2 regions of the Desulfuribacillus stibiiarsenatis genome follow, and region 2 is predicted to be linked to the other one. Evidence: a T-box and tRNA genes for the amino acid it is inferred to sense, from the RefSeq annotation. Region 2 holds a T-box; the other holds one or more tRNA genes.
The links. The T-box of region 2 lies ahead of pheS (phenylalanine--tRNA ligase subunit alpha). A T-box ahead of a tRNA ligase gene usually reads a tRNA of that ligase, here a tRNA-Phe.

Region 1: it has a tRNA-Phe gene. The T-box ahead of pheS (phenylalanine--tRNA ligase subunit alpha) is inferred to sense a tRNA for this amino acid. The anticodon was not compared.

The regions. Positions count from the first base shown of each region.
Region 1 is NZ_MJAT01000037.1:51,984-62,643, reverse strand. Features, by position in the region: gene BHU72_RS12725 (N-acetylmuramoyl-L-alanine amidase family protein) at 1-130, shown strand, start outside; gene BHU72_RS12720 (methyl-accepting chemotaxis protein) at 241-1,971, opposite strand; tRNA gene BHU72_RS12715 (tRNA-Ile) at 2,286-2,362, opposite strand; tRNA gene BHU72_RS12710 (tRNA-Leu) at 2,366-2,450, opposite strand; tRNA gene BHU72_RS12705 (tRNA-Phe) at 2,461-2,536, opposite strand; RNA gene rnpB (RNase P RNA component class B) at 2,552-2,926, opposite strand; tRNA gene BHU72_RS12695 (tRNA-Ser) at 2,945-3,037, opposite strand; gene BHU72_RS12690 (MBL fold metallo-hydrolase) at 3,101-3,730, opposite strand; gene BHU72_RS12685 (RelA/SpoT family protein) at 3,769-5,928, opposite strand; gene BHU72_RS12680 (adenine phosphoribosyltransferase) at 5,960-6,472, opposite strand; gene recJ (single-stranded-DNA-specific exonuclease RecJ) at 6,505-8,730, opposite strand; gene BHU72_RS12670 (LapA family protein) at 8,846-9,178, opposite strand; gene secF (protein translocase subunit SecF) at 9,263-10,165, opposite strand; gene secD (protein translocase subunit SecD) at 10,165-10,660, opposite strand, start outside.
Region 2 is NZ_MJAT01000038.1:50,183-60,842, forward strand. Features, by position in the region: gene ercA (alcohol dehydrogenase-like regulatory protein ErcA) at 1-1,087, opposite strand, end outside; gene BHU72_RS13430 (CvpA family protein) at 1,337-1,879, opposite strand; gene zapA (cell division protein ZapA) at 1,902-2,150, opposite strand; gene pheT (phenylalanine--tRNA ligase subunit beta) at 2,294-4,726, opposite strand; gene pheS (phenylalanine--tRNA ligase subunit alpha) at 4,738-5,775, opposite strand; T-box leader at 5,880-6,108, opposite strand; gene BHU72_RS13450 (TrmH family RNA methyltransferase) at 6,151-6,978, opposite strand; gene BHU72_RS13455 (potassium channel family protein) at 6,975-7,640, opposite strand; gene BHU72_RS13460 (CBS domain-containing protein) at 7,834-8,313, opposite strand; gene rplT (50S ribosomal protein L20) at 8,357-8,716, opposite strand; gene rpmI (50S ribosomal protein L35) at 8,746-8,943, opposite strand; gene infC (translation initiation factor IF-3) at 8,978-9,496, opposite strand; ribosomal protein L20 leader region at 9,555-9,688, opposite strand; gene thrS (threonine--tRNA ligase) at 9,760-10,660, opposite strand, start outside.

The sequences.
Region 1 (10,660 bases), on a different contig from region 2:
GCTATCAATTCTAGTGGAAGCTGCGTTTCTTAGTAATTATAATGATGAGTTAGTATCTAGAAATCGCACGTTTCAGGATAAAGTAGCGGAAGGAATTTTTCAAGGTGTCCTGAAATACTTTAATGAGTAATGTGAGATATGAGATATGACAAAGGACAGAGTATGATGACCGTAAATAAGATGTTAGAAAAAGGCTATAAATTGTATCTACGGATACAATTTATAGCCTTTTCTTTAACCTTACACTTTAAAACGTGAAATTAAGCCTTTTAAATCCTCGGACATATCTAGAAGCATTTGTGCAGAGCTAGAAATTTCTTCCATCGCTGCAAGTTGTTCTTCCGATACAGCGGCAATATTTTGTATGCTCGCTCCCGAATTTTGTGCTATCGTAGTAAGCTCTGCAGTTGAAGCACTAACCTCTTCAGAACCAGCCGACATCTGCTCAGCTACAGAGGCAAGATCTTGAATCTCTGTCGTTATACTTTGGACAGATTGCATAATGGTGCTAAATAGCTTTTCTACATTCGCTATCGCTTCAATTCCATGATTGACTGTTGTTTCACTATTCTTAATTGATGATACTGCTTGATTCGTGTTTACTTGAATCGTACCAACTAAGCTGTAGATTTCTTTTGTCGAATTAGAAGTCTGATCCGCCAGCTTGCGAATTTCATCGGCAACTACAGCAAACCCTCTTCCAGCTTCTCCAGCACGGGCAGCTTCTATTGCAGCATTCAGTGCTAATAGATTCGTTTGCCCCGAGATATCTTCAATAATCTTAATAAAATCACTGATTTTCTCTGAATCTTTGTGTAATGTCGAGATAATTGAAGCAGTCGATTGCGAATCTTTTTGAATGTCACCTATTTTTTCAATGGCTTGTAAAACAGACGACTTTCCATGATTGGATTGAGCAAGCATACCCTTAGCAGCATCTGCAATGTTTGATGACGTCTCTGCTACTCGACCTACACCAATCGCCATTTCCTCCATTGCCTTAGAGGTTTCTTGTGAACTCACCACTTGATTTTCAGTCCCATCAGCAACTGATTGGATAGCAATCGACATATTATTAGTAGCTTGTGTAGTTTCTTCTGCGCTTGCCGAAAGTTCATTGGATGCATTGGCCACTTGTTCTGAGCTTTGCTGAACCTTAAGAAGCACTTCTGTTAAGTTAGTCTTAATAAGCAAGAACACTTGCCCTAATTTACCGATTTCATCTTTACGATTTAATAGCTTTGATGGTATCTCAGCCGTGAAATCTCCTTGAGACATTAAAGTACCAAGTGACTTAACTGTTTCTAGCGGCTGAATTAACGCTTTATTCGAATAAAAGAATGTCAGAAGACTACTAAATATTGTGATTGCGATGACAAATAACAAACTAGTGTTTCTTCGAGCGGCAGCCGTTTCATTGACATCAGTCGTATATACACCTGTACCAATAACCCATTGCCAAGGTTCAAACGTTGAAACATACGATAACTTTGGTTCTACCCTATCTTTGTCGCTATAATATTGCCAATAATACGGAACGTATCCAGCGCCTTGGGTTTTCGCTACTTTCGCAAATTCCACAAATAACAATAATCCTTCTTTATCTTTAATACCCGACACATCCGTTCCTTCTAAGTCAGGTCTAAATGGATGCATGATGATATACGGTTGGAAATCATTAATCCAGAAATAATCCTGTTGCCCTACACCATAACGTACTGCACGAATCGCTTCGATTGCCTTTGCTTGAGCTTCTTCCTTTGTTAACTCACCAGCAGTCTGCATTTCATAATAATGGTTCAGTAATGAAACTCCAATTTCTACCATATTCTTAGTTTGTAATTGCTTTTCTTGAAACATGTCTTCTTTGCTTTTAGGAATCGTGTACAGTGCACTAAAAAGAATAAACAAAATAATTGGAATAAATACCATGATTCCTAACTTCCCTCGAATACTACTAAACAAGTTCATCTTCTTCACTCTCCACTTCTTTCTATATATATTCCCTTTTATTACGATGTAGTAATAATTATCAATGTAGACTCATGATTAAAAATACCTATATAACTATCTATATTAGATAGTTTTAGTATACTTTTGCACAGTACAATATACAATAGTTATTATTATGAAATTATATACATTGTTGGATGTTTTTTTACTGATTTACTATACTTTATATAATACTTTATTTGTAGGAGCATAAGTAAATTAATGTCTAAATGGTAGTATTCTACGTATGAAAAGCAAAAAGCCTACACCTAAGTGTAGACTTTTATTGTTTTTGGTGGGACTAAGTGGACTTGAACCACCGACCTCACGCTTATCAGGCGTGCGCTCTAACCAGCTGAGCTATAGACCCAAATGGTGCGGATGGCGGGATTTGAACCCGCACACTCGTAGAGCACTACCCCCTCAAGATAGCGTGTCTGCCATTCCACCACATCCGCATATGTAATTTGGTGGCTTGGGACGGAATCGAACCGCCGACACGTAGATTTTCAGTCTACTGCTCTACCGACTGAGCTACCAAGCCATCGTATACAAGTATTGCTGTAAGCCACGTTCTGTACTTCTTAAAAAGAAGTAGTAGCCATCTATCTATTAGATAAATCATACGTCGCGGTAGACTTTATCTAATCCATCCATCAGTTGAATTCCCTCTGGATAGCTCCCTTACCATAATTTAGGTTTCTCGCAAGTGGGGTTTACCTCGTTCCACTCCTTCTGTCGCCAGAAGGACTTCGTCACTGTGGCACTTTCAGGCTATTTTGAACTCAGTGAGTTCATTTCACCGCCGTCAGCATATCATGCTGCCCTGGCTTATGATTTCGCCAGGCACCCAAACTCTAAGCGTCTCAGCCTAGACGAGCGTGGACTTTCCTCAATATCTATCTCGCAATAGATACTGCGACTACTTACAATACTTGTATGAAAAATATCATGGCGGAGTGTGAGAGATTCGAACTCTCGATACGATTGTAGTCGTATACTCGCTTAGCAGGCGAGCGCCTTCGACCTACTCGGCCAACACTCCAACACTATAATATAAATGCGACAAAAATAATTGTATCATAAATAAAATATTAAATCAATGGTTTTATCTTAAAAACGGATTGTTTATTTTTTCCCAACCTATCGTTGTATCTTCATTATGACCTGGATATACAACAGTATCGTCAGGTAAAACTAATAATTGCTTACGGATTCCATCAATCAGTTGATCCATAGAGCCACCTGGAAAATCAGTTCTTCCTACCGAGCCAGCAAACAGAGTATCTCCAGAAAATAAGTAATTTCCCAAGTGATAACATACTCCTCCTGACGTATGGCCTGGAGTATGGTAAACAACAATATTCATATTCGCGATTGGAAGCATTTCTCGATCTTCTAGTACACGCTCCGCAGCATTAAATTCATACCCACTACCCATGAAGGTAGAGAGGTTCTCTTTTGCATTTATGAGTTTTATCTGATCATCTTTGTGAATACACACTGGCGCATTGATTACCTTACGCAATTCATCAATTCCCAAAATATGATCAAAATGTCCATGTGTTAATAGGATATATTGGATTTGCAGCTGTTCACTCTCGATGATTTCCAATATGTCATGAATATCAAGACTACCAGGGTCTACGATAAATCCATTCTTTGATTGCTCGTCATATATAACATAACAATTTGCTTCCACGGGCCCCATCGGCAGTGTTCGAATATTCCAAACCATATAGTCACCTCATATTCTTTTCTTTTCATATTTTCATTTTATTGCATTACCCTACGTACTGTGTAAATATCACGTACCCTTTTGATACGCTCTACAATCGTACGTAAATGTTCTACGTTACGTATAGAGATTGTGAGTAATATAATGGCTCGCTTATTTCTGTCCCCTTTACCTGAGGCTGCGTTAATGTCTGTTTTTGTTTCTGATACGGCCTGCATAACCTCATTTAAAAGTAGTGGACGATCTAGCCCAGTAATTTCTAGTTCAACTGTATAGGAGGTCTCTACATCACTTTCCCATTCTACAGGAATTAAACGTTGGGCGTTTTCTTCATTCTGTACATTTGGACAGTCTAAGCGATGGACAGAGACACCTCGCCCTTTTGTTATATATCCAACAATATCATCACCTGGAACAGGGCTACAGCATTTAGAAAAACGAACAAGTAAATTATCTACTCCCTTTACCCTTACACCTAAAGGCTGTTTCTTTTTGTGCTTTAAGACAGGTTTCGCTTCTAAAAGAGCCGTTAGATGATTATCTCTAGCTTGGTCATGACGTTGCTTTTCTGTTAATCGCATTGCAATTTGGTGCGCACTAATGCCATTGTAACCAATTGCCGCATATAAATCGCTTTCATGAGAGAAATTAAACTTCTTGATCATTTCCTGCAATTGCTGATGTCCGAGAAAATCTCCAGGTTCAAAGTTTAACTTGCGCAGCTCTTTTTCGAGCATTTCTCGACCTTTTTGAATATTCTCATCACGTTTTTGCTTCTTAAACCAGTTTCTAATTTTCGCTTTTGCTTGACTGGATTGAGCGATTTTCAACCAATCTCGGCTTGGTCCAAAACTTTGCTTCGATGTTAAGATTTCAATAATGTCACCAGTTTTCAAACGGTAGTCTAATGTGACAATTCGACCATTTATTTTTGCCCCTACCGTTGAATTCCCAACGTCCGTATGAACCCTATAAGCAAAGTCGATTGGCACAGATCCAGCTGGTAATTCGAAAACATCGCCTTTCGGTGTAAATACGAATACGTCTTCTGCGTATAAATCATATTTGATGTTTTCAACAAATTCATTGGCATCTCCTACATCATGTTGCCAATCGAGAATCTCTTTAAACCAGCCAAGCTTTTGTTCATAGTTATTATTATGAATTTTCTTATTCTCTTTGTACGCCCAGTGCGCAGCAATTCCGAGCTCCGCTGTTTGATGCATGTCTAAAGTTCTAATTTGAATCTCAAACGGCTTACCTTGAGGACCTATGACAGTTGTATGCAACGACTGATACATATTAACCTTTGGCATCGCAATGTAATCCTTAAAACGACCTGGCATCGGTTTCCATATGGTATGCACAACACCTAAGACTGCATAGCAATCTTTAATGTTCTCCACAATAACACGAACTGCTAATAGGTCATATATCTCATCAAATCGCTTATTCTGCGATACCATTTTCCGATGAATACTATAGATGTGTTTCGGTCTTCCAGAGATATCTGCTGATATTTCCATTTGGTCTAATCGTGTTCTTAATTCCAGATTAATCTGATCGATAAATTGTTCACGGTCTCTACGCTTCTGTGTCATTAAATTGACTATACGATAATATTGTGACGGTTCAATGTATCGGAACGCAATATCTTCCAATTCCCATTTAACAGTAGATATCCCTAGACGATGAGCAAGAGGAGCGAAAATCTCTAATGTCTCTTGTGCAATTCTCTTTTGCTTTTCTGGAGGAAGTGGTTTTAATGTACGTATATTATTTAAGCGGTCTGCTAATTTAATTAATAACACGCGAATATCTTTAGCCATTGCCATAAACATTTTGCGCAAGTTTTCGGCTTGCTGCTCTTCTTTTGTCTGATATTTGATCTTCGAGAGTTTCGTGACACCATCGACTAACATGGCCACATCTTTGCCAAACTTTTTTTCGATTTCTTCGGTTGTGACTGGTGTGTCTTCTACAACGTCATGCAAAAGAGCCGCCATAATTGTTACTGCATCGAGCTTTAATTCTGCAGTAATGATCGCGACTGATAATGGGTGGATAATATAATCCTCGCCAGAAATACGTTTCTGACCTTCATGAGCTCTAGCCGCTTCTTCATATGCGGACGTTATGCGCTCAATATCCTGTTGAGGGTAATCTTTAATTTTTACTAGTAATGCTTGTATGTTCATTTTGGTACGCACCCATCTAAAGGATTTTCAACTAGTATTTGATTAAACTTTGGACATCATATCCTTTTAATTTATCCGCACCATTTAGAAATGTCAATTCAATTAAGAAGCAAATACCGACGACTTCACCACCAAGCTTTTCAATTAGTTGAATCGCTGATTGTACAGTCCCTCCAGTTGCTAATAAATCGTCGCAGATGACTACTTTTTGCCCTGGCATAATCGAGTCTTTATGGATTTCTAGGGCATCTGTCCCGTATTCTAACTCATACTCTACTCTTTCCACTTCAGCTGGTAGCTTCCCTGGCTTTCTTACTGGTACAAAACCTGCACCTAATTCGTACGCTAATGGTGTTCCAAAAATAAACCCTCTTGATTCTGGTCCGACAACGATATCTGGCTGTTTATTTTCACAGAATTTCACCATTTGTTTTATTGTATACTGTAACGCATCACTATTTTTCAACAATGGGGTAATGTCCTTAAAAAGGATACCTTCCTTTGGGTAGTTTGGAATCAGTCGAATACATTCTTTTAGATCCATATGAGCGCCTCCTATTGTGCGAGCTTAATTTTCTAGTGGTAGATATGTTTAAGATATATTTGATAATTCAATAGTAAATCTGAGTAAAATTTCGATTCTTCTAAGTTCCGTTTTTCAGGACTTTCTATAATTTCTATTTGTTCATGATTGATTGAGATAAATGATAGTTCTTGAAACACATGCAATATAGTTCTACAGCTTCTCTCAGAGATCCCAACCTCCTCAAGCTGCTGACGAAGTGTTTCATACAGTATTGTTCCTTTATTTTGTTTAATAACCTTGTAGACAATAGCAAATTGCTCCCGCTCCGGAACCTCGTAATACTGTGCTAGTAATTCATTTGTTTTCCCACTAGAATTACTTATAACAAGATATACTGTATCATATATAAGCGGATGAGCATACGTATGTTCATTATATATCTTGGAACAAGTGTTAGCTAGCTGTTCTAACTCAATATCTTCTATCGAAATAACTTCTACACGGAAATCATACTTCTCCAAAAAACCTTTCAATTGATCAATATGTTCTTTATCACGTAAAAACTGTATCGGAGAAACAGAACAATCGTGAAGTACGAGCTGTGTATTGCGATTGCCATTCCACTCATTGATGGTAAGTTCCCCGATTAACTCGAAACGGATTTGCATCGACAAACAATGATTGATAAAATCGTCCACTCGATTTCTCCAGTGGAATCCAATAGCGTCTAACTTCTCTCGTTGATTACCCACTGTAATTTTTACATGTTGTTTATCTTTTCCTAGCCACTGAATTTGCTGCAGAATTGCTCCGCTTATCATACATTTCGGTTGCGAATGACCAATGCCAAATGGCGCTAAGTTTTCAATAGAAGGTATCTCGTCCTGCCGTTTGGCAACTTCCGGGATATTTAATAGAATATCAATTGACGATGTTTGTATATAATCTTCCCGTTTTAAACGCTGATTCGCAAGCTCATTACAAGCATCTTGCAAATGAGCAATTTGGGTCTTTTGAATCGAAAAACCAGCTGCCATAGCGTGCCCACCATATTTTAAAAGGAGATGCTGACATTCCTGTAATACCTCAAACATATGGTAGTTCTCTATACTACGAGCCGAGCCTTTCCCAATTTCGTCCTCTAACGCAATCAGTAATACTGGTCGATAATATCTTTCTAGCAATCGAGATGCCACAATCCCTATGACTCCATGGTTCCATCTTTCATCTGCTAATACAATAACTTGATTGTTATTTAAATAATCTCCTTGAAGCAGTACTTCTTCTGCCTGTTGATACGTTTGCTCCACTAGTTCTTGTCTTCTAACATTAATCTCATCTAGCGTCTTCGCAAGTGTCTGAGCTTCCAGTGGATCCGTAGTAGTTAATAGTTTAACTGCAATTTCTGCTGTATCCAATCTACCGCCTGCGTTAATCCTTGGGCCTAATTGAAATCCCAGATGACCTGTGGATATCGGTTTATCCTTTAGTCCGGCTATTTCGATTAAAGCGCTTATTCCTATACACGGATCACTATTTATCTTCTCTAGTCCCTTGGATACGATGATTCGATTCTCACCCAAAAGTGGTACTAAATCGGCCACAGTGCCTAAGGCAGCAATATCAAGGTATTCGTATGGTAGCCTGAACAACAAAGCTGAAGCTAGTTTTACAGCTACACCGACCCCTGCTAGGTACTGTTCAGGATACTCACACAGGGCATATTTATGATTCAAGATTGCATATGCATTCGGTATTTCTATTCCTGGTTCATGATGATCCGTTATAATGACGTCGATACCATAATCATTTGCTAACTCTACTTCTTTTATAGCGGATATTCCTGTATCAACCGTTATGATTAAACGTACGCCTCGATTATGAGCTTGTTCAATCGCCTCTGCATGCAGTCCGTACCCTTCTGAAAATCGATTCGGTATATAGAATTCTACTAACGCTTTCATAGAGCGCAGGGTCAGCAATAGTATACTCGTTGCCGTCACCCCATCAGCGTCATAATCGCCATATATTAAAACTCTTTCTTCATTTTCAATCGCCGTTACAATCCGTGAAACAGCCTTTTTCATCCCTTTCATAGTAAAAGGTGAAAAAAGCTGCGACTCATCTCGTGATAAAAATTTTTGCAGTTTTTCTATCGAAAATCCTCTGTTCTTCATTATATATTCAACGAAACTCCCAGATTGGAAATAAGCATCTGGAAGTATCCAACGTTTCTTACTCCTTAACATTAAACCACTACCTTTCAACCTTTCCATTATAAGTGTAATCACTAAATTAATAAAGAGCCTCAGGGCTCTTATTAAGGTTCTTGCTGATTCGATTCATGTTGATACGTTCATGTTGATTCGGTTATTGTTGATTCTCTTCTTGCTAATTCTTTTCATCTATTATTACATTATCATCAAAAGAGAAATGCGTTATGTCTTGCTGCTCTTTTTCTTGTTTATAATCTGCTAGTTCTGACTCTAAAAACATAATTCTTTCTTTTAACTCTTTAATTTTACGATAGTTGGACATTTGAGTCATGATATTAAAGGAAGCAATCATCAATGAGCCTGCCAGTGCTGAACCTATAATAATTAAAATTAAAGGAACTGTCGTGTCCCCGAAAAGATAATTAATTGTGACCGTATCCATATTGACAACCGCAAACGCAGCTATCACTAACGCAAAAGCCAAAAACAAAATAATATTCCATTGCATACCGTACGCGCCCCTTTGTAATCATATAGAGATATTATAATGATATTACAATATTTTGAAAAGAAAAAAACCGCAGAATCGCGGTTAATTTGCTTGATTTTCTTTAATTTTATGAAAGTCTCTAATCTTCCAAGAAAGCCAAATCTGAGTTGCTAAAAAGATCGATGAATAAGCACCAGCGACTAATCCAATTGTCAAAGCAATTGAGAAGTAACGCAAGCTTTCTCCACCAAAAATTACAAGTGCAATGGCACCAAACAATACAGTTACTACCGTATTAATGGAACGAGTCATGGTTTGCATTAAACTATCGTTTGCTACTTGAGCTAAATCGCTAGGTTGTTTGATTTTTGCATACTTTAGATTTTCTCTTATACGGTCAAAGACTACAATCGTATCATTGATTGAATAACCGATGATTGTTAAGACTGCAGCAATAAATGGAAGATTCACTTCCAATTGGAATAAAGAAAAGATTGTGATAACCACAAAGGCATCATGTAATAACGCTATAATTCCTGCAATCGCAAAACGATATTCAAATCGGAATGCCACATAAATTATAATAAAGATGGATGCAATTAGTACAGAATAGATTGCTTTTTGCGCTAATTCCTTACCAACTTGAGGCGATACACTACTCTCTTCAATTCCTTGGAAATTTGGGAACTGTTGCTGAAATGCCGCTTTTATTTGTGGTAACAATTCGTTATCTAAAGTCGTGTCAAATCGCGCGATAGCAATGTCATTATCGTCTCCAGCTGATCGAATCACACTTGGTGTAAGGCCTAACTCCGTATAAATTTCCTGAACTTCTTGACCGTCGAATGGTTCTCCAAGATGAGCAGTAATACGCGAACCGCTTACAAAATCCACCCCTAGGTTTAAGCCTTGGACAAGCAAAGAGCCGACACCAATCAGAACAATGACAAGAGAAATAATAAAATATAACTTACGATGAGAAACGAGGTCATAATTCCACTTCATTATTTCAATTCGCCTCCCTTCGCGCCAAATAACTCTGTCTTTTTAAAGAAATTGCTTTGAGCAAGTAACACTAATAGCCAACGAGATAACAATACGGCTGTAAGTAAGCTTACAACAATACTTACAATCAGTGTTAAAGCGAAACCTTTAATCGGCCCCGTTCCGAATATAAATAATATAGCAGCTGCTAAAATAGTAGTAATATTCGCATCTAAGATTGTAGAAAGTGACTTCTTCGAACCTGTTAACACAGATGACAATATTGTCTTACCATTCCGTATCTCTTCCTTAACACGTTCATAGGTAATGATGTTCGCGTCTACTGCCATACCAATACCAAGGATAATCGCTGCTATCCCAGGTAATGTTAAAGTGAATTCCATAATCACAAACAGATTGATAATTAGATAAATATAAGCCACTAAAGAAATAACAGCTACAACACCTGGCACTCTATAGTACAGCATCATGTAGAGCACAATTATAATTGCACCT
Region 2 (10,660 bases):
ATGCATTTTGAGCTAGAAACTTTATTGTCTCTTGATTTACACCTAACTCCGCCAAATTCCTATTTAATCCTATGACGAGTCGTAAGTTAGCAATACAAGCAATGAGTTTGTCTTTTATCTCATCCATTTCCATATTCGAAATATTGATTCCCATCGCGTGAGCAATGTCAGCATAACGTTCAGGGACGGCGTCAAAATTATAATCTATCACATGCTGTAAGAGAATGGCATTGCATTCTCCATGGGGAAGGTTGAGGTATCCCCCTAAACTGTGAGCCATAGCGTGAACGGCACCTAGAATTGCATTTGAGAAAGCCATCCCAGCCTGTAGGCTTCCATACATTGTCTTTGCTCTAACTTCGATATCATTCGGATCTTTCATCACAAGTGGGATACTTTGTGAAAGATAGCGAATTGCCTCTAATGCATGTAAATCCGTGACAGGAGAGCTAGCATTCGACACATAGGCTTCAATCGCGTGGCATAGAGCATCTATACATGTACAAGCCGTTAAATGCGGCGACATCGTTAATAAAGTTTCTGGATCAATTAATGCTACATCTGGTACTACTGTTTTACTTACGATTGCTATTTTCACGAGATTATCTGTATCCGTAATGATTGCGAACTGAGATACGTCCGCAGATGAACCTGAGGTTGTGGGAATACATACTAATGGTGGAATGGGAGTCTGCACATTATCTACACCTTCAAAATCTAAGATATGCCGTTGATTCGAAGCAACGATTCCAATGCCCTTTGCACAGTCCATCGGACTCCCACCGCCAATCGCGATAATCGCATGACAAGATTCATTCTTATATGTACTAGCACCTTCCATAACTTCATGCGCTTTAGGGTTAATTGAGACATTTGAGAAAACTGAATATTGAATCCCAAATTTATTAAGACTATCAATAATGTCATCGACTATACCTGTTTGCAGTACTCCCTCATCAGTAACGACTAAAACTCTGCTAGCTCCAAAATTTTTCGCATATTGACCTGCTAAACGACGAGCACCAACTCCAAAAATAAATTCTGGTGCAACAAACTTTCTTAAGTCCAGTCCATATTCAAACCTCATGAAGTCCACTCTCCCAAGTTATAGACTCGTACACACGATCATAATCACTAGTTATATAGTACCATATTCCGTTGGTTGTCGTCTCGCATTAATATGTAAACATGTAAGCTTTATATGATAAAGAAAATCGGCATATCGCCAGAAACATATATTCTGATAGTAAAAAATAAAACTCCTCCTGCAATAAACAGTTAGTAATTTCTACTGTTCATACAAGAGGAGCTTATATAAAAGATTGAGGTTCTAACCTTATGCTATTGAGTCTTGTAATACACGGATAATTTTGTCACGAACAAATCCAAAATCTGTTAAAAGATACTGTCCGATTTGCGACTGAGCCAATCCGTTTTGTATCGTTACTATCGGTAGAAACGATGCTATATTGATGATTATGATCAGTATAATCATAGTTTCTGCAAAGCTTAGTAACAGACCTAAAATTCGGTTGACGCTATTAATTAACGGTAGTTTTGTAAACATGTCCAGTGTCCTACCGACAAGCAACAATGCAATCCGAATTGCAAAAAACAATAAAGCAAACGCTGCTGCACTTGCTATCGTATTATTAATCGAAAGATTAATAGGAATGGGTAGTGCTAATAATTCATCAATCTCTTTCAGTTGAAAGTAAGGCGCTATGATTGCTGCCACTTCCGGGTGGTATTTATATGCAATAATAAATGACGCAATCACGCTAATTAAGCTGATAAACTGAAGTACAAATCCCCTACTATAGCCACGGATAAGGCTAACTACTATTAATAAGAGAATAATCCCATCTAAAACACTCATCGGTCCACCTCGAATGACTTTTCTATTGTTTCTCGATGATTCTTAATAATTCTTCGTATTCTTCCTTAAGTTTAAAGTATTCGTCCGTGATATTGACTGCTGTTAATACGGCAACCTTTTTCGCATCTAATCGAGGGTTTGCTTCTGCTAACTGGTTCATTTTATCGTCAACATATCCTGCTACAAGACGCATATGGTTCGATGAAGCAGATCCTTTCAAAGTATAGTGCTGACCAAATATCTCGATGGTAATTTTATTCTTATCAGACAATCATTATTCCCTCCTCATACGCGATTTCTTCTTATAGTAAGAATAATCATTGATTTTAATGAATTCTTAATTCTAAATTCTAGACTCTATATTCTAAATTCTAGATTGATTACAAAATCCCTGCAAGAAGCTGTATAACAATACTAACTACGTAGTTCCGCATTCCAATCTTGTTGAACTCCAGAGATTATTTTTTGGGTGACTTGTTGTATCTCTTCATCCGTCAAAGTCTTCTCAGGATTTCTAAAAGTCAATGAGAATGCTAGGCTCTTCTTTCCTTCTCCGACACCTTTTCCATCATACACATCAAACAATTGCAGATCTACCAATAGCGCTCCCGCATACTGTTTCACTGATTTCATAATTTCAAATGATGCCTTATCTTTGTCGACTACAATCGCTAAATCTCTCTTAATGGATGGGTAACGTGGTAGTGACTGATATTGAATTTTCAAGCTAGAAAGCTCCAGCATCAACTCATAATCGAGTTCAAAATAAAAAGTTTTTGGCAGGTCATATTGTGCCTGAACCTTCGGATGTATCTGGCCAATGTATCCTAACTCTTTACCACCAATTTGTATAGAGGCTGTCTGTCCAGCATGCATCGCTGGAAGGTCAGTCGCCTGGAATGTCACATCAAATAACGAGATTCCAAACTGGCTAACGAGAAACTCAACGACACCTTTTACATAGTAGTAATCAATTGCCTGCGGCTTATGCGACCAATGATTTGGTGTGGCGTCCCCATAAGCAATCCCAGCAATAATAACCTTTTCCGTAGGAAGCTGCTGCAATGGTAGCTCCTTCGGCATGAAAATCTTACCTAGTTCGAATAATCTTACCGCGTCATTCTTATGACTATAGTTGTAAGCGGCTAATTCTAACATAGATGGTAGCATCGTCGTACGTAAATGACTACGCTCTTCCGACATTGGCATCTTTAGTGGAATCATCTGCTGATATTTCTCATCAAGTAACTCAAGTTCTGTTACTTTTACAGGGTTAATGAACGAGTAAGAAACTGCCTCATCCCAAGAAGCAGAAAGCAACGTTTCTCGAACCCTTCTTCTCCCTTTTTGCTCAATTGTTAATTTTCCTTGTGTCGATTGACCAATCGGTAGCGTAGTCGGAATATTCTTGTAGCCAAATAGTCTAGCAACCTCTTCCGATAAATCGTCTGCAATCGTAATATCGCGACGACGAGTAGGAACTTTCACAAGTAACTCTTCACCACGGTTTGTAACTGTGAAATGTAATCTTTCGAAGTACTGTACCATATCGGCCTGCGCTATATCTGTACCCAGTCGACGGTTAATTCTGTCAGCAGTGATGATAATTTCCTTACCCTCACTCACATCAGCATTGGAATCGATATGGCCTTTAGCAACTCTGCCACCACCAAGTTCAGCAATTAACATGGCAGCTCGATTCATAGCATCAATGACAATATTTGGATCGGTACCCTTTTCGAAACGAACACTCGCTTCTGTACGTAGCCCTATACTAGTCGCTGTCTTTCTTATACTGTTTGGATTAAAGTGAGCGGATTCCAATAATATATTGACCGTTGAATCGGATACTTCCGATGTAAATCCACCCATTACACCTGCAATCGCAACAGCTTCCTGCTGGTCTGCAATCACGACCATATTGGATTGTAATGTGCGCTCAGTTTCATCTAAAGTTTTAATTATTTCTCCTTCATTCGCACGACGAACAATAATAGTCTTACCAATTACCTTATCATAGTCAAACGCGTGTAACGGTTGACCATACTCAATTAAGATTAAATTCGTAATATCTACAATGTTATTAATCGAACGTATTCCTGCAGCTTGGAGCTTGTTACGAAGCCACATCGGTGATGGTGCAATTTTTACATCCTCAATCACACGACATGCATAACGTGGACATAATTCTTGATCTTGAACATCAAGTTTCATCAATCCATCGATGGAATTGTCACTTTCTACTAAAGATATTGCGGGTACATTGACAGGGCGACTAAATAGCGCACCCATCTCATAAGCTACACCGCGAATACTCAAGCAATCCGAGCGATTAGGAGTTAAATCTAATTCCAACACCACATCATCTAAATTAAAAATTGTCTTTACGTCTGTCCCTACAGCATACTGTTCTGGGAATACGTAGATTCCTTCTTGTAGTTCTTTCGGAATATACTTGTTCTCTAGACCAAGTTCTTTTCCAGAACAAATCATTCCTTGGGACTCGACTCCACGTAATTTCGAACGTTTAATTTTGAAATCGCCTGGCAACACTGCTCCAACCTTTGCAACAGGTACTAACTGACCTGGTGCAACATTCGCTGCTCCGCAAACAATTTGCAATGTTTCCGTTTCCCCTACATCTACTGTACAGACTCGTAGCTTATCTGCATCGGGATGTTGTACAACCTCTAACACGTGCCCAACAACAACATTACTTACACCTTTATCTAAGCGTTCTATCGCATCTACTTCAATTCCAGCGTTCGTAAGACGATCCGCAAGGATTTCTGGTGTGATATCTGATAAATCAATCCACTCGTTTAACCATTTATATGAAACCTTCATGAATTTACCTCCTAAGCCTTTTTCTGAAATTGACGTAAGAAACGAGTGTCATTCATATAGAATTGACGGATGTCCTCAATGCCATATTTCAGCATCGCAATTCTTTCAATGCCCATCCCAAAAGCAAAACCGCTATAGATTTCAGGATCATATCCTGACATTTCTAAAACCTTCGGATGTACCATACCTGAACCTAAGATCTCAAGCCAGCCTGTTTGTTTACAAACACGGCATCCTTTACCTTCACAAATGATACAGGATACATCGACTTCTGCACTTGGTTCTGTGAAAGGGAAGAAACTTGGACGCAGACGAATCTGTTGGTGCTCTCCAAACATTTGTCTAGCAAATGTTAAAAGTGTACCTTTTAAATCGCTCATTCGAATATGCTTATCGATCACAAGACCTTCCGCTTGCATAAACACATGCGAGTGTGTAGCATCATCATCGTCACGGCGATACACTCTACCAGGACATATGATTTTTACAGGTACTTCTGATTTCATGCGTTCCATCGTGCGCACTTGAACTGGAGAAGTATGCGTTCGCATCAGGAATTCCTCAGTAATATAGAAAGAGTCTTGCATGTCCCGAGCCGGATGATTTTTCGGCAGGTTTAGAGCTTCAAAGTTATAATAATCTTTTTCAACCTCAGGACCTTCAGCTACTTCATACCCTAACCCTAGGAAAATATCTTCAATTTCCTTCGCCACTAGCGTCAACGGATGTTGACTTCCTGTGATCACAGGTCTGCCTGGCAACGTTACGTCAATATTTTCTTTTGCTAACTGCTTTTCTTGCTCTTTTTGAACAATTTCAGATGCTTTTTTTGAAATTTGCTCTTCTAATAACTCTCGTACTTCGTTCGCAATCTGACCAATCAGAGGACGCTCTTCCGCAGAAAGCTGACCCATATTACGAAGAATAGCTGTTAATTCGCCTTTTTTCCCTAGAATACGTACTTTTAAGTCTTGAAGATCTTTCTGGTCAGCTAGCTTCTCTAATGCTTCTAACGTTGCATTCTTTAACTCCATCATTTTATCGCGCATACTTTTATACCTGGAATCAGGTATAATTCACCTCACTTATTATAAATTTGCATAAATTTACAGATATTTCAGATTTAAGTAAACAATAAAAACCTTCATCCCAAAAAAGGGACGAAGGTTCGCGTTACCACCCTAATTGTAAACATAGAAAAACAAACACTCTTGTTTACCACTTCATTATCAATAACGGCATAGGGCCGACTATCCGTACTGTTTTCCGGATAGTAGTCTTCGGAGGGAACTTCGGTATTAGGTCTTAAAGCCACTCTCAGTCAATATGGCTCTTCCTGTTTAAAGCACACTAACACTTACTCGCTCCTGCATTACATTTTTATATGAAATTCATAAAGTTTGAACATTATTATACATGGCGAATCACGCTTTTGCAAGTCCCCATCGCCGAATGAGATCAAATGCTATAATTCCAGTAGCTACCGATACGTTCAAGGATTCTGCCTTCCCAGGCATCGGGATGGTAATAAACGAATCGATCAATGATCGAATCTCTTCTGAAATCCCATTCCCTTCGCTACCCATAACTAAAGCAACCTTTTCGGGAAGCGTATCAATAGTATCATATGAATCCCCTACAATGTCGGCACCAATAAAGTGAAAACCCACTTCCTTGAGTTGTTGAATAGCAGTATGTAAATCCTCTTCGATAACAGGTACATGAAAGATACTACCCATTGCTGCTCGAATTGTCTTTTCATTGTATGGGTCCGCACAACCAGCACCTAATATCACAGCCTTAGCTCCCACCGCATCGGCAATGCGAATTATTGTACCAACATTTCCTGGATCTTGCACTTGATCGAGTATGATGATTAATTGCGCAGCTTGATCACTATTAAGTATCCAATCATACCCTTGCATTGATTCGTGTTTCTCTACAACTGCAAGGCACCCCTTAGGCGATTTGACAGTCGATATTTGAGAAAATAACTTATCCTCTACTTGATATACAGGTTTGTCGCCAATCATATCTTCATTGAGCCTTTCAAAGACAAATGACTCGCTGATGTATATCTCTTTTACAGAATACTTCTGCGACTGTAAATTGTTACACAATGCTTCCTCTAGGAGCTTTTCTCCATCGATAATAAATGCACCGAATTCTTCTCTGTATTTCTTTTGATGTAGCTTTTTAAGTTTTTTAATTTTTGCGTTATCTTGTGATTGTATTACTGGGTACTCGCTCATTCAGCCATTTTTCCTTCAAACTCACGCAAATCATCATTATGACCAACGACTACTAACACATCATCTTCGTGTATAAGATCCTCAGCCCTTGGGGCAACATTGATAGCGTCCTTTTCTGACTTAATTGCCATAATATTAATTCCAAATTCAGCACGAATATTCAGATCTTTAATCGTTTTCCCAATCATCGAACTCGTAGCAACAAACTCCAGAATACTATAATCTGGCGACAGTTCGATATAGTCTAGAATATTAGGCGATAGTAAGTTATGGGCAACACGATATCCCATATCACGCTCAGGATATACGATACGATGGGCGCCAATCTTTTCGAGTACTTTCCCATGTAATGGGTTTTGGGCCTTCACAACAATGTGCTCAACACCCATTTCCTTCACAATCAATGTTGCCATGATACTTGCTTGAATATCTTGCCCAATGGCAATTACTACACACGGAAAGTTACGAATCCCCAACGCCTTTAAAGATTTCTCATCCGTTGAATCTGCCTGAACGGCTTGTGTTACCATGTTAGCAATTGCTTGCACTTTCTCTTCGCTATTATCAATTGCAAGTACTTCATGACCCATATCATATAAAGTTTTTGCTATACTACTGCCAAATCGTCCTAGACCAAGGACTGCAAATTGTTTCAATGAAATTCACTCCATTATGATTACTTATCTCAGCGGTGTTACTAATACTCCCACTTCTACAGAATGGTTCTTCTATTTTAAAAATAGTTGGAACCATTACGTACCTGAGGTGAAAGTGGGAGATAAGTGCCGCCAAGCTTCGAAATAAGTGCAACTAAAGTTCAGATGGAATAAAAACTCCATCTGAACTAAGTTTTCTTTATGCTTGTTCTTTCTCCAAAATCGAAATCAATGCTTTAACGACATCAGTCTCAGTAAACATACCTTTTACGACATCTCCTTCAACCACGGGTAAGCCACTGTATTTGTACTGCTCCATTAACTTTAAAGCCTCTAATAGTGTAGCACTATCTTCAACTGTTACCAAATCTTTTGACATTATCCAATCAACGGGAGTTTCAGGGTAGCGAGAAGGTTGACGCAATGCTGCTTCTATATCTTTTCTAACAACAATTCCTCTGAGAGCTCCATTTTCGGTGATTAATAAATGACGGAACTTTCTCTCTTCCATAATATCTAGGCATTCTTTTAATGTAGCTGACGGCTCTACAGTTACTGCAGGTGTGTTACGAAAATCTCTTACTAACAACATTACATTGCACCTCTTCCCATGATTTAACCTATCTCTACTATAGTTTTCATGATAACGAAAAGTAGTGAAGAATGCAATGCTAACCATAAATAGTAAAAGCCCTACTTTTCAGTAGGGCCTATCCTATAAATTAAGCATTTAGTTTCTCTTTCGCTACAGTAGCTAATTGAGCAAAACCAGTCTTATCGTTTACTGCTAAGTCAGCTAACATTTTACGGTTGATATCAACACCAGCAACCTTTAATCCGTGGATTAAATTGCTGTAGCTTAAACCATTGATGCGAGCAGCCGCGTTAATACGAGTGATCCATAATTTACGGAAATCACGCTTCTTTTGACGGCGGTCACGGTAAGCGTACATTAATGATTTCATTACCTGTTGTTTTGCTGTTCTATATAAAGAATGTTTAGACCCGAAATAACCACGAGCTAACTTTAATACTTTTTTACGTCTTCTACGAGATGTATAGCCATTTTTGACTCTTGGCATGACAAAACCTCCTACTTATTCCATTATTCTTATAGATATGTTACTAATTGAGCAATGCGCTTTTGGTCACCTTTAGAAACCGTAGCACTTTTACGAAGCTTACGCTTTTGATCTTGTTTCTTGTTTGCAAACAAGTGACTTGTATAAGCGTGGCTACGCTTAAGCTTGCCTGTTCCAGTTCTTTTTAGACGCTTGGCTAAGCCGCGATGAGTTTTCATTTTAGGCATATTCATATCCTCCTGTTACTTATGACTCATGATACTATTTCTCGTTTGATGGGTTCAAAATCATCAACATACTGCGACCTTCCATTTTTGGAGTTCTTTCCATGGTAGCAATGTCTTTCACGTTTTCGTATAACTTCATTAAGACATCTCTACCTAGTTCGCTGTGAGCAATTTGGCGCCCACGGAAACGTATGGTAGCTTTCACTTTATCGCCTTTTTCCAAAAACTTGCGTACGCTGCGTAATTTCGTCTGAAAATCGTTTTCTTCGATATTCGTACTTAGACGCACTTCTTTTATGCTGATAATCTTTTGGTTCTTACGTGCTTCCTTTTCTTTCTTTGTTTGCTCATAATGGAATTTACCATAATCCATGATTTTGCAAACTGGTGGGTTAGCCGTAGGGGCAACATTCACCAAATCTAAATTTCGATCAGTAGCAAGCTGTAACGCTTCCTTCAGTGGAACAATTCCTAACTGTTCACCTTCTGCATCAATCAGACGCACTTCTCTTGCTTTAATACCTTCATTGATTAACAAATCTTTACTAATAATTTACACCTCCTGATGACAATTCAATAACACCTTATGTCGACAACATACTTGGCATTGAAAGCAACAAAAAATGCGGATGAATAAATCATCCGCATTAACTCTAACCATAGGTATATTACACTCAGTCGGTTAATCGTCGTACCCGTCAACGTTAGTCAACTAGGTGAGAAGCGGATGCTCCTTCTTGTCACTTTTGCTACTATATCAAATTCACAAGATGTTTGTCAAGCATATATTTTCACTTTTACTGAAAACTCTGCAATTTATTTATACTCTACGACTTCAAGTAATACCTTATCTAAAAAGCCATTTACCATTTGGAAACCAAGATCATCTCCACGGAAACGAACAGACACGCCGCCATTTTCCACTTCTTTATCGCCTACAACTAAAATGTATGGAACCTTTTCCATTTGACCTTCACGAATCTTAAATCCTAGTTTCTCATTACGATCATCCGTTGTAACACGGATATCTTTCGCGAATAATTGTTGCTCCACCTGCTTCGCATATTCGTTATGAACAGATGAAACCGGAATAATTCTAACTTGCTCAGGCGATAACCAAATCGGTAACGCACCAGCGAAATGTTCAATCAGTAGTGCAGTAAAGCGCTCCATAGATCCATACACTACTCTGTGTAGCATTACTGGACGGTGTTTCTGATTATCATCCCCGATATAGTTCAAATCAAATTTTTCAGGCATTTGGAAATCTAATTGAATAGTCCCGCACTGCCAAGTACGTTTCAGACAATCTTTAACCTTGAAATCGATCTTTGGACCATAGAATGCTCCGTCCCCTTCATTCACCTTATAATTCATACCACGGGCTTGTAGTACATTTACCAACGCAGTTGTAGCGCGTTCCCATAGCTCATCAGAACCCATTGACTTTTCAGGTCTTGTGGAAAGTTCTACCTCATACTCAAAGCCAAAGACTTTATAGAAACGGTCAACCAATGAAATCACGCCACTGATTTCTTCCTCAATTTGATCTGGCAAAACGAATAAGTGCGCATCATCTTGCGTAAAGCTACGAACGCGTAACAATCCATTGAGTGCACCTGAAAGTTCATGGCGATGTACTAGACCTAATTCAGCCAAGCGGATTGGAAGATCGCGGTAACTTCTTAGGTGAGACTTATAAATCATCATCGCACCA